Regions from separate parts of the Pseudoalteromonas sp. SD03 genome, predicted to be linked through region 3. Evidence: predicted binding sites of a transcription regulator. Region 3 holds the regulator's gene; each other region holds the start of a gene.
The links. The regulator LexA, encoded in region 3, represses DNA repair genes until DNA is damaged. The targets are predictions, from matches to a motif close to TACTGTATNNNNATACAGTA.

Region 1 (10,841 bases), 1.6 Mb from region 3:
TTAATAGTTGTCCCAGCCAATAATGTGCGTTTGAGGTGTACACTGAATTTGGATACGTTGTTAAGAACGCTTGAAATTCTGGAATAGCTTGGTCGTAGCGTTTATCTTTCATTATAAGCGCAACAGCACGTTCGTACGCTTCGTTTTCAGATAAATCGCTGCTGTAGCTCTGCTCATTACTTGGCTGTGTGTAGTCTGTTGTAGGCGCTGGAACGGTCGGCTTTGCATACGCTTGGCTAACACGGTTCTCAATTTCTTGATAAAGCTCGCGTTGACGCTGGAGTACTTTTTCAAGCTTATAGCTTTGCTCTTCAGTTACTCCGCGTATTTGACTAACTTCATCTTGCAGTAAATTGAGCTGTTGCTGTAACTCTACTTGTAAAAAATTACGCTGTTGCATCATACTTTCAAGTGTTGCTAAACGCTTTTCAATGCTTGACTGTGAACTTGCAGCTTCTGAAACAGGAGCGGGAGCAGCCATTAACTGGGTGCTCCCGCTCAATATCATGGCTGCCAAAATAATTTTCGGCTTCATAATATCTCTTATCTTAGTAAACTAGTACCGCACGGCGGTTTTTAGCGAAAGCTGCTTCTGTGCGAGTCTTAACCATTGGCTTTTCTTCGCCGTAGCTAACTACTGACATTTGGCTTGCAGAAACACCTAAGCTTTGTAGGTATTTTTCAACTGCTTGTCCACGGTGCTCACCAAGTGCAATGTTGTACTCTGGCGTACCGCGCTCATCTGCGTGGCCTTCAATTAATACTTTAACAGAAGGATTTTTAACTAAAAACTCAGCGTGTGCACGAAGTAAGTCTGCATATTTGCTTTCAACTGTCGCTTTATCAAAGTCAAAGTAGATAATTTGCTCTTGACGAAGCGCTTCGTACTTTTGACGAAGTTGCTCTTCTGCTTGTTGCTCTGGCGTCATTGTGGCTACTTCAACTGTATCCGTTGTTGTTTGCTCAACAGTTGCTTGGTTTGACTGGTTAGCTGCATTTTCGTCGATATCTGAAGATGAGCTACAAGCTGCTAGTGTCATTACTGGCACAGCAATTAGCAGGCCTTTAAGTATTTTGTTAAGTTGCATTGAGTAGATTCCTATTTTGAGTAAACCAGCAATTATTACTGTAAATATGGCGACCAAGCCGGTGCCTTTACTTGTCCATCAAGCACAGGTAAACGTGCTTTAAAACGGCCGTCCATCGATACTAGCGCAAGTACCTGTTTATTATTGTGGAGCGTGCTGTATATAATCATCGAGCCATTCGGCGCTATGCTCGGTGATTCGTCAAGGCGAGTTCGTGTTAAAACTTGAAACGCACCTGTAGCCAACTCTTTCTTAGCAAGATGATACTGTCCGTTAGTACGGTTTACCATCACTAATTCTTTTCCGTCTGGCGAAATAGAACCCGCTAGGTTCATGTCACCGTCAAAGGTTAATCTTTGCGTTCTGCCAGTTTTTAAATTTAACTTATAAATCTGAGCATTACCACCCCTTTCCGACGTAAATACTATATCTTCACCATTTGGGTACCACGAAGGTTCGGTATCTATACTACGATGGCGTGTTAATCGCGTCTCTTTACGTGTTAGTAAGTCTAATAAGTAAACCTCAGTTGCACCAGTTTTATCTTTTGACAGCACTAGCAGTAACTTTTTACCATCTGGCGAGAACTGCGGCGCGCCGTTAATTCCCTTGTAGCTGGTGATCAATTCGCGTTTACCCGTATAAATGTCTTGAATGTAAATTTGGCTCTGGCGATTTTCAAAGGTTACATACGCTAACTTAGTACCGTCAGGTGACCAAACCGGTGACATTAATGGCTCTTTTGAACGCAATAATACTTGTTCATTAAAACCATCGTAATCAGCAACCACTAACTGATAAGGCTTTTCTTCGGTATCACGTACAATAACATAGGCTATTTTTGTTAAAAACGCGCCTTTTTCGCCAGTTAGCTTTTCATAAATAACATCACTGATGCGGTGCGAGTATCGACGAAATCCAGTTTCACCAATTACGCTTTGACGTGCTTCTAAAATATGGTCTTGGCTTTGAACAAGCTTACCGTTGCTCATCATTTGTGTTTCACCACCAGTAATTTGGCCGCGAATAACATCAACAAGCTCATAACGTACTAAGTAACGTCCGTTGGTTTGCTGTTCTACTTCACCCACTAAAACCGCTTCAACGCCTTTATTAACCCAAGCGCCGTAATCAATATCGCCGTCTTTATGTGGTTGTTGAGGCATTTGTGAAACACTAACTGGCTTAAATTTACCACTGCGCATTAGATCAGCAGCAATAACATCGCTAAGCTGCTCTGGAATAGGGCCAATACCTTGGTATTTAAAAGGCACAATCGCAATCGGTCTTGCACCGTCTATACCTTCAGTAATAACAATTTCAAGTGCCGCGTGTGCAACGCCCTGAAACCCTAATATTAAAACTAAACAGGCTATTTTAATTTTGTTAAACATGTCATCCCTTAAAACTCTGGCGCGATGGTTATATTAATATTCTTTAATTGTTCGAATACGTCTTTATCTTTCGATACCGGTAATGTGTCAGCCATGCGAACCGCTCTTAAAGCAGCTTCACACACTAACTTATCACCGCCTAACGACTTAACCTGCGTAACCAAGCCATTAAACCCAAGACGGAGATTAATGCGGCATTGCTGGTTTTTCATTTTTTCATCAATTAATAAGTTTTGCTGAATACGCGCCATAATTAATGCACGGTATTTATCAACTTCACTCACTACTTGCTGTTGACGTATTTTATTACGAGCAGCCTGCTCTTTGGCAAGTTGCTCTTGCAGTATTTGTTCTTGCAATGCTTGCTGACGTTTACGCTCAGCTTCTTCAGCACGTTTTTTACGCTCTTCTTCCGCTTTTTTAAGCGCGGCTTCTTCGGCTTTGCGTTTGTCGGCAGCCGCTTTAGCAGCATCTTCAGCCTCTTGCTTTTGCTTTTGCGCTTGTTTGGCCTTTGCTCGCTCACGTTGTTCTATTTCGCGGGCTTTTTTAGCTTGAGCTTCGGCTTCAGCTCTTTCTTTCTCTTTAGCTTTGCGCTGCTGCTCTAGCTTTTTAATGCGTCTTGCTTCAGATTCACTTTGCTTACGTGCATCGGCTGCGCGGCGCTCTAAATCACGAATGCGTTTATCTTCAGCGCGCTTTTTATCTTCTTCTTTTTTGCGTAACTCAGCAATTTTTTGCTCAACCTGCTGTTGATCCACGGTCACAGCAGACACCGCATTTTCTGGCTCAGGAATGGCGGCATTAAGCGTCACTTCCATTACTTTAGGTTTAGGTTGATGAATGTTTGCTGATGCATACAAAAATCCCCCTAATGCTAAATGCAGTATTACTGATTTGATTAACGACGTATTCATATGACTACTTGGTCCCCTCAAAGGATTCGGTCATTAAGCCTACCGATGGTACACCTGCATTCTTCAAAAAATCCATGAGCAGTAACACTTCTTGATACGACACTTTACCTGAGCCTTTAATCATTACTGGGGTATCGGGGTTTTTCATTAGTTGTAGTTTAATTACAGCGGCTACATCTAATGCTTCCATTGGCTCTTCCGGATCAGTACCTATGCTTACATAATACTTACCTTGCGAATCAATAGAGGCAATAATGGGCGGCGTATCTTTGGTATCAACCAAGTCTGACTCTTCCATTTTTGGTAGGTCTACTTTTACGCCATGGGTTATTAATGGCGCAGTGGCCATAAATATAATAAGCAACACCAACATTACATCAATGTATGGTACTACATTAATTTCTGCGACTGGGCGACGCTTTTTACGCTGGTACATTCGCTTGAGCCTCTATTTGGGTAGCTGCTTGACGGTGTAAAATATTGGCAAATTCTTCCATAAAGTTAATGTAATGAGATTCTAACTTTTCAACTTTATTAGCAAATCGGTTATAGGCAATAACGGCAGGAATAGCCGCAAATAAACCCATTGCTGTTGCAATCAAAGCTTCTGCTATACCTGGTGCAACCATTTGTAAGGTTGCTTGTTTTACTTCACCTAAGGCTATAAAGGCATTCATAATACCCCATACTGTACCAAACAAACCTATGTAGGGGCTAATTGACCCAACGGTTGCTAAAAACGATAAGCTTGATTCTAGTTTTTCTATTTCACGAGAAAGCGCAACCCGCATTGAACGGTGCGTGCCTTCCATAACAATGCCTGCACTTTGAAAGGTATTTTTTTTGTGGCGTGCAAACTCTTTAAAACCTGAGGTGAATAACGCTTCAATACCCGTTGATTGACCACCGCGTGATGAAATTTCGTTATATAGCTTACTTAAGTCAACACCAGACCAAAAACGTTGCTCAAATTTTTTGGCATTTGCTAAGGCGTCAGAGATGGCTTTTTTACGTTGAAAAATAATAGCCCACGACATAACCGACATAGCAACCAACGCTAGCATTACTAATTGCACAAGCAAACTGGCTTCTAGAATTAGATCTAAAAAATTAAGCCCTGATCCCACGTTAAACTCCTAAATAATTAAAAACATCAAATTGATTTATTTGAGTAAGGTAACTTTGTAACACATTAGCCACCATTAAAGTTCAGCTAGTGTATCTAGTGTATTTCCTGCTGACAACGATATTGCTGTGAATAGCCAACAAAAAACGTTAAAAAAATAGTTTTACTACTTAACTCTTGTTTTACTGTATAAATAAATAACAATAAGGCTATCTATAAGCCCGCTTAATTTCACTAAAGAGTCACAAAAATACGCTGTTTATTCAAAATTAATGCATAAGCACTCATAAACTCTACACGCTTACCTTAACGTAATAGTAAAACTAATACCGAACGTTTATATGTTAATATACATAAACAAAGCATTTCATTAACTTATAGAATTAATGGTTAATTAACATGCAACATTAAGTAAAAACAGAAAACCCTTGCTATTAGTTTTTTTAATCTGAAAATATAAATTTTCTAGTTTGAACAAATTCTGCCGCTTCGGTATTATTCTCCCATACCGAGCTAGCGCATTAAATGAAAGCTATTTCATTGAATCCAGTTCTTCGTAATATGATTTATTTCGTATTACTTTTTTACTTCTTGGGGTATGACCTCAATAAGTAAAACGTAGTTCCCTAGATTACTTCCTTAAACTTGTTGTTTGCCCGCATTATTTGCGGGCTTTTTTTTGCCCGCAATTTGTCAAATCAGCTACACTCGGCCTCAGTAACGTTACAGCAGGCGCACAATAGCCTGATATGTCTTAACGCTCAGTGAATTATTGGCAAAGTAAAATACGTCTAAATTTAGCTTTTGCTCATACTAAAAAGCCACTGTCGTTAAAATGACAGTGGCTTTAGAAAGAGTCTAGTTATTCTGGTTATTTAATCTTTTTTAGGTAACAAGCCAAAATGGTGGTACGCATTATCAGAGACAATTCGCCCTCGCGGCGTACGCTGAATAAATCCTTGTTGAATTAAAAAGGGTTCAATCACATCTTCTATGGTTTCTTTCTCTTCGCCTATTGCCGCGGCTAAGTTGTCAAGGCCAACAGGGCCACCCATAAACTTTTCGATGATGGCGAGTAAATATTTACGATCCATGTAATCAAAACCGCTTTTATCAACGTCAATCATGTCGAGGGCTTGTTGGGCCACCTCAGCATTAACCGTACCGTCTGACTTTACTTGGGTGTAATCGCGCACTCGGCGCAATAAACGATTTGCAATACGTGGCGTACCGCGCGAACGTTTGGCTATTTCGGCCGCGCCATCGTCACACATTTCTAAACTAAGATAATGCGCTGAGCGCCCCACAATATGCGATAAGTCTTCCACAGAGTAAAACTCTAAGCGCTGAACAATACCAAAACGGTCACGCAGTGGAGAAGTTAATGATCCCGCACGGGTAGTTGCACCAATGAGTGTAAATGCGGGTAAATCAAGCTTAATAGAACGCGCTGCAGGGCCTTCACCTATCATAATATCGAGCTGGTAATCTTCCATTGCCGGGTAGAGTATTTCTTCAACTTGCGGGCTCAAACGGTGAATTTCATCAATAAACAGTACATCACCTTCTTCAAGGTTAGTGAGCAATGCGGCTAAATCGCCCGCTTTTTCAAGCACAGGACCAGAGGTGGTTTTAATATTTACGTTTAATTCGTTCGCCACAATATTAGCAAGCGTGGTTTTACCTAAGCCTGGTGGGCCAAATATCAATAAGTGATCCAACGCTTCGCTACGACTGCGCGCAGCTTCAATAAATATTTCCATTTGTTGCTTAACATGCGGCTGACCACGATAGTCGGCCAATAACTTAGGCCTAATAGCACGGTCTATGGTGTCTTCGTTGGTTTTTTCAGCAGCATCTATTAAGCGATCAGCTTCGATCATAATTTACTCACAGCATTGATTTCAAAGATTCTTTAATTAGAACCTCAGTCGACATATCGGGTTTGCTTACTGATTTTACTGCTTTTTGCGCTTGTGGCAATTTATAACCGAGCGCCACTAACGCCGAAACCGCATCATCGGCCGCATTATTGGCTATAGTTGCATCGCTCGCAGGCTCTATTACGGCGCTATCGCTAAATGGGGTAAATAAGTCATTACCCCAATTTTTTAATCTGTCTTTCATTTCGAGCACTAAGCGCTCTGCGGTCTTTTTGCCCACCCCTGGCAACTTAACCAAGGCAGTGGCATCTTCATTATTTACACAACTTACAAACTGCTGCGCCGACATGCCCGACAAAATGGCTAAGCCTAATTTAGGCCCTACTCCATTGGCTTTTAACAGCTCTCTAAATAACGCACGTTCGGTTTTATTATTAAAGCCAAACAATAACTGTGCGTCTTCGCGTACTACAAAATGAGTGTACACAATGGCGTTGTCGCCTACTTTAGGCAAATCGTAAAAACAGGTCATTGGCATTTGTACTTCGTAGCCAACGCCGCTCACTTCTAATAGTATTTCTGGGGGCTGTTTTTCAACTAACACGCCGTTTAAGCGACCTATCATTGTTATTTCCTTAGACGTCCTCTAACGGTTTTGCTTGCGCTACCCGCTAGTTTTATTAAATTTTGTTCAGAGTGGGCATGGCAAATTGCAATTGCAAGCGCATCCGCCGCATCGGCTTGCGGCGTACCTGGCAGTTTAAGTATGTTTTTAACCATATGTTGAACTTGCGATTTATCTGCCCCACCGTTACCCACAACGGCTTGCTTTATTTGCCGTGCTGAGTATTCAAAAACCGGTAAGTCGGCCATAGAGGCACCGACAATCGCAGCACCACGGGCTTGACCTAGCTTTAAAGCAGAATCAGGGTTATGCGCCATAAATACTTTTTCTATAGCAAATGTTTCAGGCGAAAATTGCTCTATAAGTTGCGTAATGCCCTGGTAAATCATTTTAAGTCGGGTGGGAAAGTCATGATCGGCTAATTTAATACAGCCACTGCCTAAGTATGTAAACTTGGCACCTTGATGCGCAACCACACCGTAACCCGTTAAACGCGAGCCCGGATCGATCCCTAAAATTATGGCCAAACAGCACTCTCATTATTGTTATTTATTAATAGTGCTAATAATGCCAGAGCACTGTATAAATTACCAGTACAAAGCAAAAACAAAAATGCCTACTTAAAAAGTAGGCATTTAAACGCTATTTGGCCGCAAAGTTTACGCTAAAGCGCGCACTAAGCCTTGAGTATTTTGTTTAAGCGTACGGGCAATCATAAAATAGCCTAACCCTGCTACAAACACGCCACCAGCAACGGGGCCAATAACCCAAATATTAGGATGCAGCTTACCTGCCAAATCAAACATTTGCTGCTGTACTATTAACAGTGCTATATCACTGAAAAATGCAGCAACTAGTCCGGCTAAACCGCCCAGTAATAAAAACTCATACAAGGTGGCATTTTTTATTAATCGGCTTTTAGCACCTAACGTACGCAATATTACAATTTCTTGCATGCGCTCACCTAAGCTTGCTTGCACCTGCGATATAAGTACCAACGCGCCACACAACACCACAATAGCCAGTACAAAGCCAATAGCTAACGACACTTGCTCAATAGTCGATTGAATTTGTTTAACAAAGTTGTCTACATCAATCGCTGTAATAGTAGGGTATGCTCGCAATAGCTGGCTAAAGTCGCGCTTTTGCTCAGGCTCAATACGTACTGATGAAATATAGGTGGCCGGAAAGCTGCTCAACACATCAGGGCTTAAAATAATGAAAAAGTTAGGTTTAAGCGTGGCCCAATTAACTTTACGTACACTGGTAATTTTAGCGTCGAACGACTGCGCACCAATTAAAAACGTGAGGGTATCGCCCATTTTCACATCAAGGCGCTTCATCATCGACTCTTCAAGTGAGGCCTCAGCTACTGCGTCATCGCCAAACCACTGGCCATCTATAATGTCATTTTGTGAGGGGACTTCGTTAAGCCAAGTTAAGTTAAGCTCGCGGCCAATGCCTGAGCGGGCTTCTTCGTCTTTTTTCTCGTTGTCTTGCAATGACACTTCACGTGCTACTGCTTCGCCATTTACTGCATTCACGCGGCCACGAATCGTTGGGTAAAACTCCGACACTTGAATGCCTTTTTGCGCTAAGTATTCATTTACCGGATCCAGCTCATTTTGCGTAATATTAACCAAAAAGGCATTAGGTGCATCGCTTGGTAACTGAGACTGCCAATCCGAAATAATGTCGTTTTTTAGCACAATTAAAAACAACAGTAATTTAATCGCTAGCGAAAAACTAATTAGCTGCACCGCATTAACATTGGCGCGCTTTTGAATAGACGCAATAGCCAACGACCAGCTGTTACCTGGCTTTAAACCAAGCTTGCGGCCCCCGCCAAATATCAATTTAGAAATTAAAAACAACACTAAAATAAGCGCAAGCGTTGAGGCAAATAAAATAAGGGTAATTTTAATATTGTTACTAAATAACCACATTAATAAAAATACCGTTAAGGCGCTAAGTCCTAAATGGATTTTACTTACCGCAAGGCGATCGCCTAAATTACGGCGAAGCACTCTAAGTGGTGGAATATCAAATAAGTCTAACAATGGCTTAATAGAGAACATAACCGCACAAATAACCCCGGTGCTAATGGCCACTAACCACGGTTTAAACCCTGCCATGGGCAGTTCGGTTCCCATGCTTTTTGCAAGGTAACCAGTTGCAACTTCTTGTAAACCGTAACCAATAGCAAGGCCAACAACTACCGCCATCGTACACACCATTAATAAGTGCATAAGGTAAATTTTGCGGATCATGTCGCGGCTGCCGCCTAAAGTTTTCATCATTGCGACTGGGTCGTATTGGCGCTCACAATAACGTTTAGCTGACACCGCAATGGCTACTGCAGCTAATATAATGCCCAACAAACCTGCTAACAATAAAAAGCTTTCGGCTCTGTTTAAGCTATTTGAAATAGGAGACTGGCGGTCTTTTACACCATACCAGTTTTGGTTTTCTTTGAGTTGCGGCTTTAACCAATCGTAAAAACTATTGATGTCGTTTTCATCACCTGCATATAACTGGCGGTAAAATACACGACTGCCTGGCTGTATTACTTCGGTTTTTGCCACATCATCTATGTTTATGAGCACCCTACGGCTACTAGAGAACACATTAAATGGCGCATCGGGTTCTTCTACAATCACCTTTTCAACATTAAATAACGCGGCACCTAATTCAACTTGGTCGCCTACGTTTATGTTTAAGCTATAAAAAACTGACTCACTTAACCATACGTTACCAGGGCTTGGCGCACCGGGTGCAACCTCAGTTTGAGCATTCAAACCCGACTTAACTTTCAATTGGCCTTTAAGCGGGTAACTGTTTGATGCAGCCTTTACCGAGCTAAACTGCATTTGATCGTTTGCAAACAGCATAGTGTCAAAGTACACCATTTGTGCAGTTTGTAAGTTTTGTTGTTCTGCTTTGGTTATAAAGGCGGTATCTATGGCGTGATTGCTGGCAAGAACACGATCTGCTGCTATAAATGCACTGCTTTTTTGCGCAATACTTTGTGCAATTCGCTCAGTTACCATAGATAAAGTAAGCACGGTTAATACTGCCAGTGCAATGGCTGCGCTTATTACGGTTAGTTCACCACGGCGAAACTCACGAGAAAATAGTTTAAGCGCTAATTTAGCCCACATTTGCCATTTCCTCTGTTGAATTTTGTACCAGCTCCCCCGCCTCTATTTGAATAATGCGTTCACATTTTTGTGCTAAGGCTTCATCGTGAGTGACTAAAATGAGGGTTGTACCGTTTTGCTTATTTAAATCAAATAATAACGATTCAATCATATGGCCATTTTTGCTATCTAAGTTAGCTGATGGCTCATCGGCAAACAATATTTTTGGCGAACCCACAAACGCACGGGCAATCGCAACACGCTGCTGCTCACCACCAGATAACTGCGACGGGTAATGATCAACCCGATGGCTTAAGCCTACTTTTTCAAGCAAAGCGAGCGCTTGTTCTTTGGCGTCTTCTTTACCTGCAAGCTCTGCCGGTAGCATCACGTTTTCAAGTGCAGTTAAACTTTGTACCAACATAAAAGACTGAAACACAAAGCCAACTTTTGCAGCTCTGAGTGCGGCCCGCGCTTCTTCGTCTAATTCGTGCAGCGGCTCCCCATCTAACATTACTTCGCCGCTGCTTGCCGTATCAAGCCCTGCTAATAAACTTAATAAAGTGGATTTACCTGAGCCCGACGTGCCAACAACAGCAACAGACTCACTGTGCTTGACATTAAAGCTGATGTCGCTGAGGATGGACAACTCACCTTCAAGGGTAGATACA
Region 2 (10,841 bases), 990 kb from region 3:
AACACGTATTTAATACAGACTCTAGTTGGTACGAAATACTGCAATTACAGCAACAATTTGAAATGTTGGGCAATGCACTTCAGCATTCAATCAAAAGTTTGCAAGCCTCTAATGTAAAAAATGAAGACCTTAATAAACAACTTAGTCAATTTAATCAGCAACTCGCAGATAAAGTAGCAGAACAAACAACTGAGCTAACACAAGCCGTTAAACTCGCTAATGAAGCAAATATCGCTAAGTCTCAATTTTTGGCTAATATGAGTCACGAACTTCGCACACCTATGAATGGCATATTAGGTATGGGAGAGGTTTTGCTTCGAGATCAGTCTTTAAGTAATGAACAAAAAGAGTTGTTGCTCACGCAGCAAAAAAGCGCAAAAAACTTGCTTAATATTCTTAACGATATTTTAGATTTTTCTAAAATTGAAGCAAATGCCATGGAGCTAAATAGTAGACCCACGCAGCTAGCTCCATTTATCGAAAATATACGCTCTTTATTTACGCCGATTGTTAGTACTAAAGAGGTGGAATTTAGCATAATTCAAACCACAAATTTACCACTGTACATTAGTGTTGATGAATTACGCTTAAATCAGGTGATTATTAATTTACTCTCTAATGCGTATAAATTTACAGAGCAAGGCTTTGTGCGATTATCGTTCGATTATAACGATAATAAACTTCAGGTTAGCGTTGAAGATAGCGGTATTGGTATTGCAAAGGCACAGCAGTCATTATTATTTAGTGAGTTTACTCAAGCTGATGTGGGCGTTGCACGTAAGTTCGGCGGAACAGGGCTGGGGCTGGCTATTTCTCAAAAGCTAATAAAAATGATGGACGGTGAAATTCATTTACACAGCGAAGAGGGTAAAGGTAGTACGTTCACCTTTAGTATTAGTGCGCCAGAATCAGCAGAGGCTCCCTCAAAGTTACCTAAAAAAACAGCCTCGCAGCCCAGTCTTTTGGATAAACGTATACTGTTGGTAGAGGATAATGCGATTAACCGACAGGTGATTGCAAAAATGCTTGAGCCTACTAAAGCGAGTTTAACAATGGCTGAAGATGGCTTAAAGGCGCTTGAAGTCTTGAAGAGTCAGTCGTTTGATTTGATTTTAATGGATTGCCAAATGCCCAATATGGATGGCTATGAATGCACTCGCGCGATTAGAACCAATGAAATTAAAAGCGGCTTACGAGTACCTATAGTGGCGATCACTGCAAATGCTTATGAAGAAGATAAGCAGCGCTGTTTAATTGTTGGTATGGATGACTTTATAGCCAAACCCATTAATAGCGATGATTTATATACAGTGATTGGTAATTTACTCAGTTGAGCAGCAGTTGAAGAGCACACAGCATAGATCACGGTTAGCATGCTAAGTGGCCGAGGCGTGCTCGGCGACTCATATTATACTTTTTTGGTCAGCCACATACCGCCAAGTACGGAAGCAAAAAATAACCAAAACTCTGTTTTAAGTGATACCAGTTGTACAAGCCCGGGGCCCGGGCACACGCCGCTTAAGCCCCAACCTAAACCAAATAAAATAGAGCCAGTAATTAACCGCGTATCGACCTTTTTTAAATCGCTAAGGCTTAGTTTGTCGTTAAACACCGGCGTGCCTTTTTTAGTGAGCCAAAACCACGCGCCCATCATAATGGTCATTGCAACAGCCATAACAATAATTAAGCTACCGTCCCATTGCTGATTAAAAGTGAGAAAGTTAAGCACTTTATCTGGGTTGGTCATGCCACTAATAATTAGTCCCAAACCAAATACAAACCCTAAAATAAGCGTAATAATTGCGTGCATGATTTACCCTACTAAATTAGCGGTGATAATGGCGATTGCCATAAACGTACAGGTTGATACCCATGAACGGGCCGAAAAGCGAGACATACCACATACGCCGTGACCACTGGTGCAGCCATTCGCTAACGTGGTCCCCGCACCGACCAAAAGCCCTGCAATAATAATCATCAAAGGCGATAAGCTTAATTCGCCTACTAACAGCTCAGGGGCAAATAATTGTATAAATACACCTGCTAGTAATAACCCCATCACAAAACACAGTTTCCAACGAGAAGCTGCTGCCAGTGGATTAAAAATTGATTTTATAAGCCCTGAAATTCCCGCTACTTTACCAAATAAAACCAGTAATAACGCGCAGGCTAGACCAATTAAACCACCGCCAATAGCCCCAGATAGTGGTGTGAATTCGGTTGTCATCGTTTAAATTCTCCAAGCAAGGGATACACCCAATCCTGATTGTTCCATTGAAATTGATAATTGTTGATTAGGCGCTAAGTAGTTTGCACCTGTTACATTTTTAGAAGGTGAATAAAAAGCCATTGCGTTAAATTGCACCGCGTCACTAAGTGCATGACTAATGCCTGCTGTAAAATGCCACTCTTGCACACCGGGCGCTAAAATATTAAATAAAATGTCAGATGATGGAATGGGTTGCTCGGTATAAGAAGCACCAAACCTAATTTTTTGTTGCTCAGTGCGTTGCCATTGATAACCCAGTTTATAAATACTCATATCGTGCCAACCAAAGCCTGCTCCGGCTTCAGCCCCTAGTGGCGCTGACATTAAATTAGTAATAGGGTTGGCGATACTTTTTACTTCACTGTAATTTATTTTTTGCCAATCAAACACCACTTGGTGCGATGGTAAAAACTGCCAAGCGGTACCGAGCTGAATAGAGCTTGGTAAATCAAACCCGCCTTGCTCTGCAAACAGGCCGCTGTAACGGTCAAATTCATCCATAGACACTGATGAACGGTAACTGGCGCCCCAGCTAAATGACGAATTAATAATGTGGCTGATCCCAAGTTGCATTCCAATGCCTGTGCTGGTATCAACGCCATTATTAGACAGCGCCTCTGGCTTTTGCGAAAAGGCGGCAAAATTTGCCAAACCTTGTGCTTCAAATTGTTGCACTACATAAATAGCAGAAACACCTAGGCGTATTTGTTCATTTAATTGATAGCTCATGGTTGGACTGACAAATAACTGTTTTAAGTCAACACCAGTGGTGCCGCCATAAAATGTGCCTTGAGGGGCAGAAGCAGCCACATATTCTGTGTTCATTCCGCCGTTACCGTAAACTAATAGGCCAATATTAATGCGCTCATTTAATTGATGGCCAATAGCAAATTCGGGAATTGCAAATAAGCTGTTATCACTTTTTTTGGTTGTTGCGTCCAAATACAGTGCATTGGGAAAGTATTCATCGACCTTTGCAGCGGTGTAGTTACGCTCAGGAGCAAATAATTCTATGCCTACCGACATTTGCGTGCCATTAGCTGAAAAAGTAGCCGGGTTATTTGCACCCGACATTAACTCTTCTGATAACGCTACACCAGCACCTGCCATGCCTTTGTGAGTCATACCGTAGCCATGAGTAAAATAGCCATTCGTTGCAAATACATTAAATGTGCTTAACGCAGAGGTGAAAATAAGGCCTGAGAGTAACTGTTTTTTCATTTAAATTGAGACTAAGTAGAGAAAGTTGGCGAACAATAGCTAACTTTTTATATTCCAAAAAAGAACTTTAAAAGATTATATATACTAAAAAAGCATATTGTTTGTGGATGAGGAACAAGCAAATGAAAGGGCTTACAAAGGAGGGTTAAATACGTTGGAGTAAAACAGCATTATTAAGCGCTATTTTACTCCAGCCAAGTAATTACATTGACTCTAATTTCATACCGCGTGTTTCTTTAATGTATTTAACCACAAAGAACACACTAATAAACGCCGAGAGAGTGTAAAAACCATAGGCGCCTGCTAAACCAATACTACCTAGCATGATAGGGAAGGTCATAGTAATAGCAAAATTAGCTATCCACTGCGCACTGGCGGCAACTGCAAGCGCGGCGCCGCGAATGCGGTTATTAAACATTTCACCAAGCAGTACCCACACAATTGGGCCCCAGCTCAAGCCAAAAAATACCACAAACAAATTAGCCATTATTAACGCAAAGGTACCCATATTTTCGCTAAGTGCTAACTTGCCCGCTTCATCAAGGCCTGCACTGCCAAAGGTGTAGGTAAGTGCACTTAAACTAATAAACATACCTATACTACCTACCAGTAACAATGGCTTACGTCCCACTTTATCAACTAAAGCAATAGCAATAAAAGTAGACAAAATATTAGTGGTACCCGCAAGCACGTTTATAAACAGTGATTGTGATTCATCAAAACCAGCGGCTTGCCAAAGTTCTGAACCGTAATAAAATACCACGTTAATACCAACAAATTGTTGAAACACTGACAAGGCCACACCCACCCAAACAATAGGGTGTACCTTTTTACTGCCATCGATAAATAAATCGCGAATACTTGGTTTTTTATCGCTTTTCAGAGACTGCTTTACGTCATTGATTTGCGCATCAGCATCATCGTTTGAAATTTTATTAAATACAGTTTTAGCGTGTTTAAGTTTGCCTTGTGCGACTAAGTAACGCGGTGACTCAGGAATAAAAAGTACGCCAATCAAAAATAAGCCTGCAGGAACAAGTTCAGCCCAAAACATCCAGCGCCACGCGGCTAAATCTAACATTAAAATACCTTCGGCACCGCCAGCAGCGTTAGCAATTAGGTAGTTACTTAAAAAGGCTGCAAATAAGCCAAGAACAATAGCGAGTTGTTGCAATGTCGCTAAGCGACCACGCAAACTTGCTGGTGCTACTTCTGCAATATAAGCAGGCGCTAAAACAGAGGCTGCACCTATGCCTAATCCGCCAAATAAGCGGTAAAAAATAAACTCAGCTGAGCTATCAGCAATACCAGAGCCAAATGCACTGATAGCAAATATAAGTGCAGTGACAATCATAATAGCGCGACGGCCAAATTTGTCAGCTAATGGGCCAGCAGCTAAAGCACCCAGCGCACAACCAAGTAAAACAGAGGCAACATTAAACCCTGTTGCTACACTGCTTGAGTTAAATGTATTACCTAATGCCGATACAGTGCCGTTTATAACGCCTGAATCAAAACCAAATAAAAAGCCACCAATGGCGGCAACAGCCGATATAAAAATAACGTATAAAAGTGAGCACTTTGCCGCTGCGCTTTGCTCACCTTTAGTTGCATGCTGTGTTGTCATGTTGTTCAATCCTAATTTTTATTATGTGTAATGAAGTTAAAGTACCACTAATAATTTGCGGGCAACCTTAGCACAGAGTAATCACGCTAAAAAAGATATTTCAATAGTAATACGTATGCATAAATAAATTAATTGAGTTGCGCGAGGGTCTGTTTATCTTTTGAGATTGAAGTTTCAGCAGTGTGTTTGGTTTTTAAGCAAAACAGATCTTTTGCCATGTGAATGCCCGTAAATAGGTACTAACGCTTCGTTAATGTTAAACACGCACTGCTTGAAGGGTTCTGCTATCTACACAGGTGAAGATAAGGGCCAGGGTATAAAAAGGGTGCTCGGTTTTAACTTAGTTTATTAAGTAACAAACCTCGCTGAAATTAAAGCGCCCGAGATTGAATCAATTTAAATTCTAAAAGGCTATTAACTCCTAATTGGGTTGCTAAAAGCGCTCAAATAATTATACTGTTTTTATATACAGTACTGGCGGTTTTTATGAGAAAAGAGTTACCAGCAAAATATTATTTGGCACATTTTAAAGAGCTAATAGGCTTTGTGAGCGATAAATGTATGCATTTACTTGAGCAAAAGCACATTACATTTATTAATAAAATAAACACCCTCGACGAGCAAAGCCAATGCATGCTAGCACGTATTTATTCTCGTAAACCTTATTTAGTGCAAACTCAGTCATTAAATTATGAAGAGATTATTTCGCCTTATCAGGCACTTTTTAATTTAAAAACAGCCGGATTAGTATATGAACCTTCACAAACAGACGCTAAGCAACTGCTTAGTCATCTAACAAAGCCGGCCTTAATTGAGTTGTTATCTCAACAAGAGCAGCCACCGCTATTTAAAAAAAGTGCGGCTAAAAGTTGTTTAGTTGAAGTCGCTATTTCATTTTTTGAATCTAAGCCAGAGCGTCTTTCGCATTTGTATAATCAGTACGTGATCAATAATAGAGAAGAGTATTACGAGTATTTTGAATTTTTGTATATTGGCAGGCTCAGTGCCGGTGATGTTAATCATCAAAACCGGTTTGTACTAAGAGATTTAGGGGTAACTCCTGTTAGGCAAGGGCATAATGAAAGTTTGTCTCGCTTTGACTCAATTGAGGAAGCGCAATCTAACTATGTGTTAAACCGTTTTCGGTTAGCTGTTAAAAACGCGAAAGATGACAACGAAAATGAGACGCTAGCAAAACAGTTAATAAATGAATTAGCAGTAGGGGTTGTAGCTCGAGAGCTAAAGAATAAGTTATTGGTCATACTTTATAAGCAACTAAAAACAACTAACCCTGTATTAGCGTTTGATGTACTTAATGCCTGTGAAGACGATGCGCACGCACTAGAAATTCAAATAAGAGAGCAATACCGTTTAGGTAATAAAGAATGGGTAAAGGCGCAACTTGAGAAAATTATAGAAAATCCGCTCACCGATGAGTTACTGTACTTTGCGGATGACTTTTTAATGCGCAAATTTAACAAGCAAACACGCTCACGGCTTAGTGAAATGTTAGCCAGTACACGCTGTATTATAGAAGTTGATGAACTTTACCGTGGCGATGTTGAGTTAGGTGTAAGTGATCACTACACTCGTCAAGGCAAGCAGGTTTTTTATACTGAGAATACCTTGTGGCAAAGCTTATTTGCGCTGGTTTTTTGGCAGGAACTTTTTATTGAAACCCCAACCCCCCCCTGCAACGAATTTGATATTTATCCGCAAGCCTTAAAAACAGATACATTTTATTTAAATCAATCCTCGCAATTAGAGGCGCGGCTGGCTGCGTGTAATAGTACCCAAAAATTGCTGCGTTTAGTGTGTAACCATGCAGCGAAGTATTATGAGCAACCAAATGGCTTATTTAGATGGCACAAAGATGTATTAAAGCCATTAGAGATGCTTATTTTAAACAGCCCGATAAATGCGCTATTAAGCCATTTAAAAAACATGGCAAAAAACTATCGACAATTAAAAGATGGTTACCCCGATTTAATGATAGTTGATAACAGCGCAGTTCATTTTGAAGAGGTAAAAGCGCCCGGAGACAAGCTTAAAAGAAACCAGCTAGTGAGCATCGATAATTTAAAAAACAGTGGTTTTAAAGTCAATATTGCAGCGGTGAAGTGGTATGTAGACCCTAACCGTGTTTATAGTGTAGTTGATATTGAAACTACAGGAGGCCTCAAAGGCGGTAACCGTATTACCGAAATTGGTATTGTTAAAATAAAGCAGGGCGAAATAGTTGATACATGGACCACATTGATAAACCCAGAGCGTCCCATCCCGCGTTTTATTACCTCGCTTACAGGCATTAACGATGCCATGGTAAGCAATGCGCCCATATTTAGCGAGATTGCAGCGCCGTTACTGAATCAATTATCAGGCAGTATTTTTGTGGCGCATAATGTTAATTTTGATTATGGCTTTATTAAAAAAGAGCTTGAGAGGATAGGGATTAATTTTAAAATGCCGAAACTGTGTACAGTCGTTGAATCACGCAAAGCATTTAAGGGATTAAAGTCATACTCACTCGGTAATTTATCGGCACACTTTAATTTAGACTTAACCAATCATCACCGTGCATTAGACGATGCCAAAGCGGCCGCGCAGTTATTATTACTGGTTCAGCAAACGGACAGTCAGTGATAGATTTACGTCAGTTAAATGCATTGTGCGTAAAGTAAAGTACCTTGTGTATAAATACAGGGTATTAAAAAAATAGGTTTATCTATTTTTAATGGGCGATTAAAACTGCGCTTATAAAAATAATCGCTGTAAGCTTTGCAATCCCATGATAATATTAAATTTATGTTAACAGGTTTTAGGGCAGATGCTTTAAAAGTGGTTATGTTTCTGAGCAAAAAAAATAATAAATTAAGGATAATAATGAATCATCAACGATTGAGTGCCACTTTGCTGGTATTGGTGGCTTTAATAACTGGCTGCAATTCGTCACAAGTCAGTCTTTACAGCGATAATACCATGAAGAAAAAAGAATATAATGGTGTTAAGGCATACAAAAAAGGGGAGTTTGAAGAAGCTTTTAACTATTTAGAAGAGCCTGCTGCATTGGGTTATAAAAGTGCACAATACACCCTAGCGTTTATGTTTTTAAAAGGGCAATATCTAGAGCAATCAACTAAGCTTGGTATGGGGTGGTTAGGTGTTGCAGCAGAAGCTGGCGTTGAAAATTGGTCACAACAATATGATACTTTTTATACTGCTGCGACAACACACGAGAAGCAAGAAATAGATGCAATTGTTGCCGTTTATATTGAGCAGTTTGGTGTTAAAGCTCAAAACATGACCTGCCGTAGGTCAACATCACCGAGACGAACATTCGGCGAAATTAAAATTGATTGTAATAAACACGATGGTATTGTCACCGTTCATGAAATACAAACAATAGAGTAAAGCTAGTTACTAACTAGCTTTTTCTCAAAGTCACTTTTTACGATATCGAGCGCTTTTAATACTTCTTCGGGCTCTACGTCGTGTTGCTCTAATATCATAATTAAATCAACAGCCAGTTTTACGTGTGTAGGGGCGTCTTCTAGCGGGTTACTCATTAATATCTTTCTTTTTAGCAATCTGATCAATCGCAAAATTAATAGCAAGTTCAACGCGTTGCTGCATATCTAAACGATCTGTTTGAGTTAAATAAAACGCCATATCTACATCGTATCGAATATAACGTGGGGGTAACTGATTGAGTACGGTACAGCAAAAGTCAGCCATTACATCGTCGTTGTAACGCTCATTAAGTTTACGTTTTTCTATTTCTTCTAAAACGATTTTTTCGTAAAAATTGTGTATGTCGTCATCTAATCGCATATTCCAGTCACTCTTTGTTATTGTCTTTAATGAGTCTATACCAAGGACTGTTATAAATCGAGAGCCGCTTTAAATAGTTGTTTATGGACACTGACTAAATCATTGATGTTACGCTGATAACCACCACCTAAAGCGCACATAAGCGGGATGTTTCGCTGCTTACAAAAGTTAAGAACGGCAAAGTCACGCGCGTATACGCCAGCCAAAGAAACATCAAATAAGCCAAGTTCGTCTTTGGTATAAATATCGGCGCCCGCATTATATAAAATAATATCGGGCTGGTGGAGGCGAACACATAACTCAAGAGCTTGCTCTAGTGTTGTTAAATACTCTGCATCTGTGGTGTTTGCAGGTAAGGCAAAGTCGTAGTTTGAGTGCTGTTTTTGCCGAGGAAAGTTTTGTTCACAGTGAATTGAGCAGCTAATTATCTGCTCGTGCTGTTGAGTTATTTGCGCGGTACCGTCACCTTGGTGTACGTCACAATCAAATATTAATACGGTGTCGGCTTGCTCCGTTGCAATAAGGTGGGCTGCAGCAATGGCTAAATCATTAAAAATACAAAAACCACTGCCGTAATTGTTATAAGCATGATGATAACCGCCACTTAAATTAACCGCTAAGCCGGTTTGCAGTGCATTCTCAGCTGCTTGAATACTGGCACCAACAGAATAAAGGGTTCGCTCGACTAGTTCAGGTGAGTGCGGAAACCCCATTTTTTTAACTGCTTTGTCAGTTAACGAGCCATTTAAAAAATCAGCGATGTACTCTGAGCTATGACACAATTTCAATTGCGCTGTTGTTGCTGGCGAAGGCGATATAAATTGGGTGTAGCCTAAACGCTCTATTTCATGCTTAAGCTGCTGATACTTTTTTATTGGAAATCGATGGCGGTCAGGTAACTCTAATTGCGAGTACAGATGGTGATAATAAAGCTGCATTAGCGTAGCTGTTGTTTTTCTAGTTGTTGAATTTTGTCTTCGGTGGCAGAAATTGCTTTTCTGCAACGGCCGAGTCGTGCATGAGTGGTTAAAATTTCTTGATTAAGTTTTTGTGCTTGCGCAGGTGATGCTTTTTCCATTTGTAACTTACGCTCTTCAATCATCAGTACTAGGCGGCGCTCAAATTCATGGTTTTGTTTAAGTTCATCATATAATTCGTGGGATGATTGCATGATTTTTTGCACCGCTTGTTTATAAACAGGCTGTTTAGCACGAGGCTTATAATGACTTTTATTTTCTTTCACCCAAATAGGAGTCGATTTAATAACATTAAATACCGCTTGTACTTGGCTGGCAATGCGCTCAAGTGCATAGGTGTAAGCATGACGGTGTTCGCTCGGTGGTAGGCTGGCTATTTCATCTTCTATTTCTACTACGTAATCAACCAAGTTCATGCTTTTGGTGCTAAATACGGCTCTGTCAAATAAGCTTGGCTGTGCCTGCATATAACGGTTTTTAGCAAATAATTTTGCTTTATCAAATTGCTCAGCTTGTTGCTTAAGCGTAGCAACTTGTTGGCGTAGTTTGTCTAAAGCAGCAGATTGCATATTAAAAGTATGCCTCGTAAATTAGTTTTAACGCTAAAAGTATAACCATCGTATTAAATACTGGGCGAATAAATTTACTGCCAAAACGAATAGCTGAATGTGCGCCAAACCATGCACCAAGCATGATAAAGAAGCCCATTGTAATTCCCAGTAAAAAGTTAACATGGCCAAGTGCAACAAAGGTGATCAGAGAGATGAAGTTAGAAACAAAATTCATTGAACGCGCCAAACCACAATTGAGTAGCAAACTCATTTTATAAAGCATACCGTTTGAGGCAGTCCAAAAAGTTCCCGTTCCAGGCCCAGCTAAACCATCAAAAAAACCTAGGCTTAATCCTTGTAGCCAC
Region 3 (10,841 bases):
GTTTTGCGGTTTCATAAACTAACGCATCAAGATCTTGTAAATTTTTTTTATCACTACAGGCCGATAAAAAGAGTACTGAAAAAACAACTAAACCACACCATAACTGCTTCATATAACTAGCCATTTATCTATAAATAAGATGATAAATAGTATCATCAAATGAATAATCGAAAAACGAAATAAATCCATCGCAGTGTCTTCTTTGGCGGCAAACTTTAAGTTAATTGCTTTGTATATAAATACAATATTGAGAAGACATGCCCCGCTTAGATAAATAAGCCCTGACATGCCAATCAAATAAGGAAACACACATACAATGGCGAGTAATACCGAATATGCAAGCACGCATGTTTTACAAAAATCGATACCATGGGTGACCGGTAACATGGGGATTTTAGCCCGCTCATAATCACTTTTACGCGCGATGGCGAGCGCCCAAAAATGAGGTGGGGTCCAGGTAAATATAATCATCACCAGCAACCAAGGGGCTGCCGCCATTTGATTTGTTTCAGACACCCAACCGAGTAATGGAGGCATTGCACCGGCTAATCCCCCTATAACTATATTTTGTGGTGTGGCACGTTTTAAAAATGACGTATAAATAAACGCATAACCAACAAGTGCAAATAAGGTCAGTATGGCTGTGAGCGTATTTGCCCACAACATCAGCATAATAAAGCCCGCAACGCCAATCACAGCAGCAAAGCTCAGTGCATGTAATTTACTTAAACGCCCTTTAGCAACAGGGCGATGGCGGGTGCGTGCCATTTTGCTATCAATTTCGCTATCAACCACATGATTGATGACTGCGGCGGCCGCAGAGAGTAATCCAATCCCTAATAAACTGATGAACTGAACCCCAACACCTCTGCCAACATCAGGGGCTAGCGCTAAGCCAACCCATGCTGTTAACACTAGCATAGCCACTACTTTAAATTTACTTATTGCCAAATAATCTTGGATTAAGTGGTAACTTTTAGTCAATAACGATGCGCTGTAAACGGGCTGCATTGCTTTTTTATTAATTGTAAGTGCCATAATCATTCCCCTCTAAGTACGTACTTTTAGGTAATAACATAACCTAACCATAGTTAATAACAGTATGGCAGCCATTAAGTTATGCGCCAGTGCCACGCCTAACGGAAAATGAAAATGCACCACGGCTAACCCTAAAGCTATCTGGCAGAATAACGCCACTAACACACTCACCGTACAGCTTTTAATTTTTTGCGAATAGGCATGACTGTATATACGCCACATCACCAAGGCTAAAACAATGCAAGTAACTAAGGCCCATATTCGATGCAGTAAATGAATAGACATACGCGCCTGTTGCGACAACACACCAAATTCATAATTACTGTGCTCAAGGGGGAGCTGAAAGACACTACTGAATGAAAAAGGCTGAGCGTAACTACACAGCGGTAAGCCATTACAATGTGGAGCCGCATAATTAGCCGCTAACCAACCACCAAGGGCGATTTGTAAAATCAGTACCGTTAATGCCACGAGGCTTAATTTAAAGTGAGGTTTTGCGCCCGCATCACCACCCGTAATAGGTTGGCTGGTCAGACGCAAATACAATAGCGTTAATAACGCTAAAATACTAAATCCTCCGAGCAAATGCCCCATAACTATAAGCGGCTGTAGGTTCATAGTAACCGTCCACATACCTAATGCGGCCTGAAAAATAACAAGCAGCAGCAATATCATAGGCAACCTTACAGGCGTGGTTGGGTACTGACGCTTTAGAAAAGCTAAAATAAACAACACTAAAATTAATACCCCAAGCGTGCCTGCAAAGTAGCGATGGATCATTTCTTTCCATGCTTTTGCTTTTTCAAATATCATATCGGGATAACTTTGAATCGCTTGTGCAATCTCTGCTTCGTGTTTAGGCACGGTTAAAAAGCCATAACAACCAGGCCAATCGGGACAACCAAGCCCTGCGTCACTTAAACGCGTGTATGCGCCCAGAGCCACCACAATTAATGCGAATAAACTCGTTGCTAATACCAAATTTTTATAGTTTTTATACATAGCATCCTCTACTTAGCTCGAACGAGAGTAATTGAGTAATTTTTTTAGATCTTTTAATAACCCTTTTTGGATCAAACGGTTTTCTTGTGGTTGAGAACTAAATGGATACTCCAGTACAATTAGCCCCATATGATCGATTAAATACAAACTGGCAGGTTTTAACTGCTGTTGCTCATCAATAACATGCCAACGCGTTGTAACTAGCTCAGGCTGTCCCATAATAGCCATATCAACTTTGTGTTGGTTTTTGCCAAGGGCAACATATAAATTGTCTAAAGCGGCTAATTGCTCTGTGCAAGACGCTTTGCATTGTGCTGAATAATTTAAAGCGATGGTCCATTGCTTAGGATTATGCTGCGCCCAATTGTCTAGCTTAATTTCACGCTCTAAAAATTCACCATGGTTAGTAATTGCTGTAGGTAGCCAATCAAGTTTTAACGCGCTGTAAGCCAGCACTAAGGGAATAGCGCAGCACACAGCAAAGAGTAACAGGGGTTTATTTTTCATTATCTATCCTCTTCCTGCTTGCAAAAATAGCGACCACCACACAGGCAACCGCAATTAAAAACCACTGTACTGAGTAGGCATAATGTTTTTCTGGACTCATAACAACGGCTTCATAATGAGGGGCAGCAATTTCATCAGCTTGACCTTGGCGGTAAGCCATAAAATTCACTAAAGGGCGATTAGATTGGCTACTCAATGCTTGTAAATCAATGATTTGAATTCGTTTGGCTAAATCCGACTGAGTATTGTTATTGGCTAAGGTAAAGCCACTTAAATTATCTTCTTTAATTTGTGCCGTTAACGTAAATTTACCACTAGGTATTGTTACGTTTGGTAGGATTTCTCTTGAACGTTCTGCTTTTACCCAGCCTAAGTTCACTAACAAAAAGCGTGATTCATCAGACAGTTTTAATAATGCCAGTAAGTCGTAACCAACCTGACCATTATAGATTTGATTATCAAGCAACCAATAATTATTAGTGTCAAAATAACCATTTAACGAAACCAATACACCGGTTTTGTTCCACTCTTTTGGCAGCTGTTGTAACTCTGCCCAGCTCATTACGCCATGTTGTTGTATATTTTCAATGGCACTAAGCTGCTGTTGCTTTTGTTCTGCTCGCTGTAATTGCCAAAACCCTAGTCGCACACAAACCAATACCACAATAACAACCAAGCAAATTGTTATTATTGAGCTAAGCTTTTGTTTGTTAAATACAACTAACTGCATAAGGGTATAATCCAGTGATTATTAAAATTATTATTGTTCTACTGTTATTATTTATATTATTTAATTTATTTCGTGCTTTATTAATTATGGTGTCAGGGAAAACCAATGGACGCCCTATGTCTCACTTTTTAGGGCGTCGGGTGTTATTTTCTGTTGTGGTATTAGTGATGGTGATTGCCGCACTAAAACTTGGTTTTATTAAGGCAAATCAGTCTCCCTTAATCACTAAAGCACATACACAAATACAAACAAACACAGCCAAACAACATCAACAAAATGCCAGTACCAAGCTGCAGCTTGAAAGGCAAAGTGCTTATCTTTAGTGAAATGTCCTTTCATAATGCGTAAAAACACCACCAATAAAATAATTGTTCCTAAGGTGACGTGCATGCCGTGAAAGCCGGTTAACAAAAAGAAGGTATTGCCATAAATGCCCGCATCAAGGGTTAAGTTAAGATCGTTATAAGCATATATATACTCTTCTACCTGCAGCCCTAAAAAGCACACTCCGAGTAAAATGGTCGCTCCCAAGCATACTTTGAGTGGGGTACGTTTATTATTTTCCATCGCCACATGGGCAAAATGTAAAGTTACCGACGAGGCCAGCAAAATAAGGGTGTTGATAAGCGGCAACCCTTGCCAGCCCATCGCTTGGGTCGAAGTGCCTCCTGGGGTATTTAGCAATGGCCACATGGCTTCAAACGTCGGCCACAATACTTCATTTGTCATGGCGTTGTTATCCGCACCTCCAAGCCAAGGCACAGAAAACATGCGAGCATAAAAAAGCGCCCCAAAAAATGCCATGAAGAACATCACTTCTGAAAAAATAAACCAGCTCATACCTTGCCTAAAAGAACGGTCCATTTGTGCAGAATAAAGCCCTTGATCAGACTCGTGTATGACATTTTTAAACCAGCTAAACAGCATGTAAAGGAGTACAGCTATACCTACGTATAACAAGTAAACGCCATTACCACCCTCTTTGCCCATATCCATTACGGTTAAGGCTGCGCCTACCGCAATAAAAAATAACGCAACTGCCCCAACTATTGGCCATGGACTTTGCTCTGGTACATAATAATGTTCATATTTTTGATTCATTTTATTTGCTCCTAGTTTTTCACTAGTTTTATAAGCTAGTTATTACTGGCTACTAGCCGCTCGCTAATATCAAATACGGTATAAGACAGGGTTAACTCTTCTACATCACTGGGTAATTCAGTATCTACATAAAACAATAATGTAAACTCCAGCTCTTCACCTGCCTTTAACGGTTGCTGATCAAAGCAAAAACACGCTATTTTGTGTAAATACTTGGCCGCTTTTCCTGGTGCTACCGACGGTATAGCCTGCATTACTTTATCTTCATTACTGTTATTTTTAGCGCTAAACTTAACTTCACGCATAGCCCCAGGCTTTACATCTACACTGTACTCTTTAGATTTAACTTCAAAAGGCGCACCACTTTGCGCATGCGTAGTGAAACTAACGCTGACTTCTCTATTTTCAGTGACCAAGGTACTTTGCTGTGCCTGCTCTAACGAGGGCTTACCATTAAGCCCCGTTATATCGCAAAACACGTCATACAAAGGGACCATGGCAAATGCAAATGCAAACATTGCAATGCAAATCACCACCAGCTTTTTTAATAACGGCAAGTGAGTCATTATTTAATGTCCGGCGGCGTTGAGAACGTATGATAAGGCGCAGGTGAATCAACTTCCCATTCAAGCCCCTCAGCTCCATCCCAAACTTTTGCAGGCACTTTGTCGCCCCCTTTTGCACATTTATACACAACCACCACAAATAATAATTGCGATAAACCAAAGGCAAACCCACCTATACTAATAATGGCGTTAAAATCAGCAAACTGTAGCGCATAATCTGGAATACGGCGTGGCATACCGGCTAACCCCACAAAATGCATTGGGAAAAACAGCACATTTACACTTATTAACGACAACCAAAAATGCCATTTTGCTAAGGTAATATTGAACATGTTTCCGGTCCATTTTGGCAGCCAATAATAAGCCCCCGCCATAATAGAAAACACCGCGCCCGTTACGAGTACATAATGAAAGTGTGCAACCACAAAATAGGTATCATGATATTGGAAATCGGCAGGTGTAATCGCTAGCATCAACCCCGAAAAACCACCTAAAGTAAACAACACAATAAATGCGATACTAAACAGCATTGGCACTTCAAAGCTAATAGACCCGCGCCACATAGTCGCTACCCAGTTAAATACTTTTACGCCGGTAGGTACCGATATCAGCATAGTCGCGTACATAAAAAACAACTCACCCGCCACGGGCATACCAGTGGTAAACATATGATGCGCCCACACAATAAAGCTCAACAAGGCAATGGAGGAGGTGGCATACACCATAGAGGCATAACCAAATAGTTTTTTACGTGAAAAGGTGGGAACAATCGTAGAAATAATGCCAAAGGCAGGCAAAATCATAATATAAACTTCAGGGTGACCAAAAAACCAAAAAATATGTTGGAACATCACCGGATCGCCACCACCAGCGGCATCAAAGAAACTGGTCGCGAAGTATTTATCGGTGAGCACCATAGTAACTGCACCAGCAAGTACCGGCATAACTGCAATAAGTAAAAACGCCGTGATCAACCATGTCCACACAAATAACGGCAGCTTCATCCACGTCATACCCGGAGCACGCATATTTACTATGGTGACCACCACATTAATGGCCCCCATAATCGAACTAATACCCATAATATGCACAGCAAATACAAACATTGCTGTGTTGTCGTTACTATAAGTGGTGGAAAGCGGCGCGTAAAAGGTCCAACCAAATGCAGGGCCACCACCAGGCATAAATAATGAAGCTAATAGGATTAAAAACGCAAACGGTAAAATCCAAAAGCTCCAGTTATTCATTCTCGGTAAGGCCATATCTGGCGCACCAATCATTAGCGGGATCATCCAGTTTGCCAAGCCGGTAAAGGCTGGCATAACCGCACCAAACACCATTATTAAACCATGCACTGTGGTCATTTGATTAAAAAAGTGAGGATCAACCAGTTGTAGGCCCGGCTGAAATAACTCAGCTCGAATAACCATCGCCATTGCCCCACCAATTAAAAACATGGTGAGTGAAAAAACTAAATATAAGCTACCTATATCTTTATGGTTGGTTGTAAATAACCAGCGCTTAAAGCCTGTGGCAGGTTGATGGGCATGATGAGCCTCATTGGTATTAGGTTGTTCTGCAATGCTACTCATTATTTAGCCTCCCCATCAGCATCCAGTGCCGCTTGTATCTCGCTCGGTTGAATTACATCACCAGTGTCATTACCCCACGCGTTGCGTTTATAGGTAATAACAGCTGCTATTTGCTTGATTGATAATTGCTTTGCGAAAGACTGCATAGCCGTACCTGGTTTACCGTGGAGCAAAATATCTATATGCCCTTTGATATCACCTATGACTATTGGGCTGCCTTTAAGAGCCGGAAAAACACCCGGCAAGCCTAATCCTGTTGGCTGATGGCACGCCGCGCAGCTCGCCATATAAACCTGCTCACCAAGCGCCATCAGCTCTTCTTTTGGTACAACTTGGTCTAATAACGCAGCGTCTGCTGCAGCTGCTTTTTGCTTGGCTTGTTTAGCCTCTGCTAACCACGTTTTGAAGTCTTCTTCAGTTTTAGCTTCTACCACAACAGGCATAAAACCATGATCTTTACCGCAAAGCTCTGCACACTGCCCACGGTAAGTACCAACCTCATTAATATTGGTCCATGTTTCATTAATAAACCCAGGGTTTGCATCTTTTTTAACGGCAAAGTCAGGCACCCACCATGAGTGAATAACATCATCTGAAGTCATTAAAAAACGTACTTTTTGATTAATTGGTAGTACCAGCGGTTTATCGACCTCGAGTAAATAATTCGGGTTTTTATCAGCAAGGTTGGTTATTTCATTTTGAGGTGTAGCTAGCATGGAATAAAACTCAACGTCCTCCCCCATATACTCGTAATGCCACTTCCACTGTGAGCCTGTAATTTTAATGGTGAGATCAGCTTTGCTGGCATCCTCCATGGCAATTAAGGTTTTAGTCGCAGGAATGGCCATAACAATTAATATGACAAAAGGGATCGCAGTCCACAGTATTTCTACTTTGGTGCTTTCATGGAATTGGGCAGGGACAGCCCCTTTAGATTTGCGATGATGAATGAGTGCCCAAAACATAATGGCAAACACGATCACCCCAATCACACAACATATTAAAAAAATAGTCATGTGCAGTTGGTATACATTATTACTTATATCGGTTACGCCTTTACGCATATTATATTGGCTATTAGCAAGCACATTCTGCGAAAAAACAAACAATATAAGCCACAAGGAAGAACTCAGCTTACCCATGTGACGGCTCCTTTGATGCTATTGCTGACGCAAAGCGAAGAGGCATACGGCTTAAACGCCTATTCGTTATTTTTATTTTTTATAAGGGTGCTGGATTTAGTAAATGTGTGTTCTCAAAACGACTAAGCTGTGAGTTATTTTTATTCCAGCTCTTTAATAACTAGTTAAAAAATAAACAATAAGCAAGGTGAGTATGAAAAATAAACAAGGTGTATTTTTTAAAATGCGCAGCTAAAAAAATAGCAACTAGTCAGGCAATTAATCTAAGAGTCAGGTTTAGTAAGGGGTGTATTGAAATTACAGGATAGAAATATAAAAAATTGTTAACTTAAAAAAGCAGAGTAAATTTGTTTATTTATAAAGTATTTAGTGATTTTATTTATGATAGGAGAAGCACTTAACAACATATAGTCATACATTTGATAAGTTAGACATTGTGCTGCTAACAAACCCAGCGCCTAATCACTATTAAGCGCTAAATTATGCTTTAATACTACATCCAGTCAGCGTTACGAATAACACCTACCGCTAAGCCTTCAATATTGAACGACTCATTTTCTAAATCGACCTCAATAGCTGAAAACTCATCATTTTCAGCATGTAAGAGTACTTTTCTGCCCGCTTTTTCTAAACGCTTCACGGTTACATCGTCGTCAACACGGGCAACAATAACTTGTCCATTTTCGGCAACTTGGGTTTTATGCACAGCAAGTAAATCACCATCCATAATACCAATGTCTTTCATACTCATACCGTTAACACGCAATAAAAAATCGGCCGCAGGTTTAAACATTAAAGGGTCAATTTTACAGTGGCTTTCTACATGCTGTTGCGCCAATATAGGCTCACCGGCAGCCACCCTGCCAATTAAAGGTAAGCCTAACTGCTCTGGCTCCTCTTCTTCAACAAGCTGAATGCCCCGACTCGCGCCTGGCTTCATTTTAATCACACCTTTTTTGGCCAGTGCTTTTAAGTGTTCTTCTGCAGCATTCGCACTTTTAAAACCCAGTGTTTGTGCAATTTCGGCACGTGTAGGAGGCATACCAGTGTCTTTAATAAACACTTTAATGAGTTCGAGTATTTGCGCTTGGCGTTTCGTTAATGGTCGCATACAACTGGTTTTCCATACAGTACAATTAACTGTGAGTATATACAGTTATTTAAAAATCGCAAATATAAATTAATGCCTTATATGCCGTTATCATCAAACAATAACCTACTTTAAAAGCAGGGTGATAAATGTAATTATTAGCAACGCATTATCATATTAATAAATTTTAATTCTCAATTACTTATCCAAGGAGCTAGCATGAGTATTTGGCATCAACCGATTACATTAGAGTTTTGTAAGCAATTAGATCAAGGTATTACAGGCCAAGGGACACTCATGAAAACCATGGGAATAGAAATCAGTGAAATTGGTGATGACTACTTAGTGGCAACTATGCCGGCAATTCCAGAGCATCATAACCCTATGGGTATCGTTCATGGTGGTGCAAATGTGGTGCTTGCTGAAACAGTAGCAAGTTATGCCGCTAATTTTGTGGTTGATTTCAATCGGTTTTATTGTGTTGGCCAAGAGATCAGTGCAAGTCATTTAAAGGCATCACGCAATGGCACATTAACGGCCACAGCGAGAGCTTATCATATCGGCAAGCGCAGCTCGGTTTGGGATATTAAAATAACCAATAGCCGCAATGAGCTTTGCTGCGTATCACGTATGACCGCAGCCGTAGTAGAGCGAAAAGGCTAGTAAGTCAATTAACCAAGGTTGAAATTAAATTACTTTTCGAAAGGGTAAATAGTAATTTCTACGCCTGCACCAATTGCAGATATACGTAACAAGGTATCTGCATGTAAGGCTTGGTTAAAGCATTTTGGCGAAGTGCCAGACTCAAACCCAATATCGAAAGTTCTGCGTGAACAACTCAACCATTGCTTTAATGCATTGCGTGAACACGACTCGATTAACTCACACAAGTGATTAATCGCTTTATCTGGCGTGGTTATTTCACCTGCAACCTCAATGCGAGCAAGTTGACGGTATTCGTCTTTATCATAATGTAAAATAGTTGCGACCTTTTTTAAATCAGCAACTAATACGCTAATATCTTGCTTTGACTCAAGCTCTAGATCTACATTTAAAAATTGAATTTCCGACATTATCTCGTTTTTACCCTCTATTAATCTCATTGCAAACTTTAACGCAGTTTTACCGTTATACCAAATCAACAACGCAGGAATCACTGCATTAACGCGTTTTTAGCGTTAGCCTCTGAATATTGCCCACTATTTACTCCTAAAAAACGCCCTACACAAAATACGCAAATTAAAATTAAAGCATGCCGGCGGCAGTTTACTTTTTTATTCTAGGCCTTAAACTAGCCGCTCCTGTAGTTCACGTATGTGATGGATATGATTCGGTTTATTTTAGCTTTGTTGGCTTGCTGTGCTTGTTTTTCAGCAATGGGCGAACAATTTACGCGGTTTTCGAGTGCCAAAAAGCACTTAATTAATACCCTTCCCGAAAACGCTAAAAGTATTTATTGTGGTTGCGATATAAAAAAACAAGGCAAAAAGTTGGTACCCGACCCTACCCATTGTGGCTACGTGCCTCGCAACACACTAACCCGCTCAGGCAAAGTAAATCAACGTGCCCTGCGAATTGAATGGGAACATATTGTCCCTGCATGGGAATTTGGTCACCAGTTACAATGTTGGCAAGATGGTGGGCGTAAAAACTGCCGCAAAGTTAGCGCTAAGTTTCGCTTGATGGAAGCCGATATAAACAATTTAGCCCCTGCAATTGGTGAAATTAACGCCGATCGCTCAAACTACCGCTTTGGCATGTTAGCCCAAAACGCGACGCAATATGGTCGCTGTGAGGTTAAAGTTAATTTTAAACAACGTGTTGTTGAACCGCCTGTTCATGCACGTAAACGCATTGCCGATGCGTACGCTTACATGCAAAAAACGTATGGTTTAAAAATTTCAGCTAAACAACAAAAGCTATTTAATGCTTGGCAACAACAAGCTTATGCTGCTAACACAAATAGTAAAAAGCTGTAAGTTTAAATTAAAAGCGTGTAACACACGCTTTTAATTAACCTATAACGCTTGGTGTGGTCCAAATATTTCGTAGTGAATGTTTGAGCTTTGCACA

Region 1: ruvC (crossover junction endodeoxyribonuclease RuvC) is a predicted target of LexA. The motif match lies at 7,607-7,626, and genes of this name have one in related genera.
Region 2: ABZP26_RS11010 (exonuclease domain-containing protein) is a predicted target of LexA. The motif match lies at 5,572-5,591, and genes of this name have one in related genera.

What each region holds. Positions count from the first base shown of each region.
Region 1 covers NZ_CP162514.1:1,361,835-1,372,675, reverse strand. The annotation lists gene ybgF (tol-pal system protein YbgF) at 1-535, opposite strand, end outside; gene pal (peptidoglycan-associated lipoprotein Pal) at 549-1,088, opposite strand; gene tolB (Tol-Pal system beta propeller repeat protein TolB) at 1,124-2,482, opposite strand; gene tolA (cell envelope integrity protein TolA) at 2,491-3,396, opposite strand; gene tolR (protein TolR) at 3,401-3,832, opposite strand; gene tolQ (protein TolQ) at 3,819-4,523, opposite strand; gene ruvB (Holliday junction branch migration DNA helicase RuvB) at 5,398-6,405, opposite strand; gene ruvA (Holliday junction branch migration protein RuvA) at 6,413-7,030, opposite strand; gene ruvC (crossover junction endodeoxyribonuclease RuvC) at 7,033-7,557, opposite strand; gene ABZP26_RS06415 (ABC transporter permease) at 7,690-10,191, opposite strand; gene ABZP26_RS06410 (ABC transporter ATP-binding protein) at 10,181-10,841, opposite strand, start outside.
Region 2 covers NZ_CP162514.1:2,346,216-2,357,056, reverse strand. The annotation lists gene ABZP26_RS11035 (response regulator) at 1-1,334, shown strand, start outside; gene ABZP26_RS11030 (DUF6691 family protein) at 1,409-1,810, opposite strand; gene ABZP26_RS11025 (YeeE/YedE family protein) at 1,814-2,227, opposite strand; gene ABZP26_RS11020 (OmpP1/FadL family transporter) at 2,231-3,490, opposite strand; gene ABZP26_RS11015 (sugar porter family MFS transporter) at 3,693-5,117, opposite strand; gene ABZP26_RS11010 (exonuclease domain-containing protein) at 5,604-7,760, shown strand; gene ABZP26_RS11005 (sel1 repeat family protein) at 8,001-8,528, shown strand; gene ABZP26_RS11000 (YbaM family protein) at 8,531-8,683, opposite strand; gene ABZP26_RS10995 (late competence development ComFB family protein) at 8,676-8,948, opposite strand; gene ABZP26_RS10990 (histone deacetylase) at 8,999-9,886, opposite strand; gene ABZP26_RS10985 (primosomal replication protein) at 9,886-10,494, opposite strand; gene ABZP26_RS10980 (TSUP family transporter) at 10,496-10,841, opposite strand, start outside.
Region 3 covers NZ_CP162514.1:3,336,348-3,347,188, forward strand. The annotation lists gene ABZP26_RS15575 (SCO family protein) at 1-112, opposite strand, end outside; gene cyoE (heme o synthase) at 109-1,038, opposite strand; gene ABZP26_RS15585 (heme A synthase) at 1,051-2,040, opposite strand; gene ABZP26_RS15590 (hypothetical protein) at 2,053-2,547, opposite strand; gene ABZP26_RS15595 (SURF1 family protein) at 2,537-3,277, opposite strand; gene ABZP26_RS15600 (DUF2909 family protein) at 3,292-3,600, shown strand; gene ABZP26_RS15605 (cytochrome c oxidase subunit 3) at 3,503-4,378, opposite strand; gene ABZP26_RS15610 (cytochrome c oxidase assembly protein) at 4,414-4,944, opposite strand; gene ctaD (cytochrome c oxidase subunit I) at 4,944-6,536, opposite strand; gene coxB (cytochrome c oxidase subunit II) at 6,536-7,678, opposite strand; gene lexA (transcriptional repressor LexA) at 8,172-8,789, opposite strand; gene ABZP26_RS15630 (PaaI family thioesterase) at 8,988-9,431, shown strand; gene ABZP26_RS15635 (hypothetical protein) at 9,461-9,841, opposite strand; gene ABZP26_RS15640 (endonuclease) at 10,094-10,747, shown strand; gene hmpA (NO-inducible flavohemoprotein) at 10,787-10,841, opposite strand, start outside.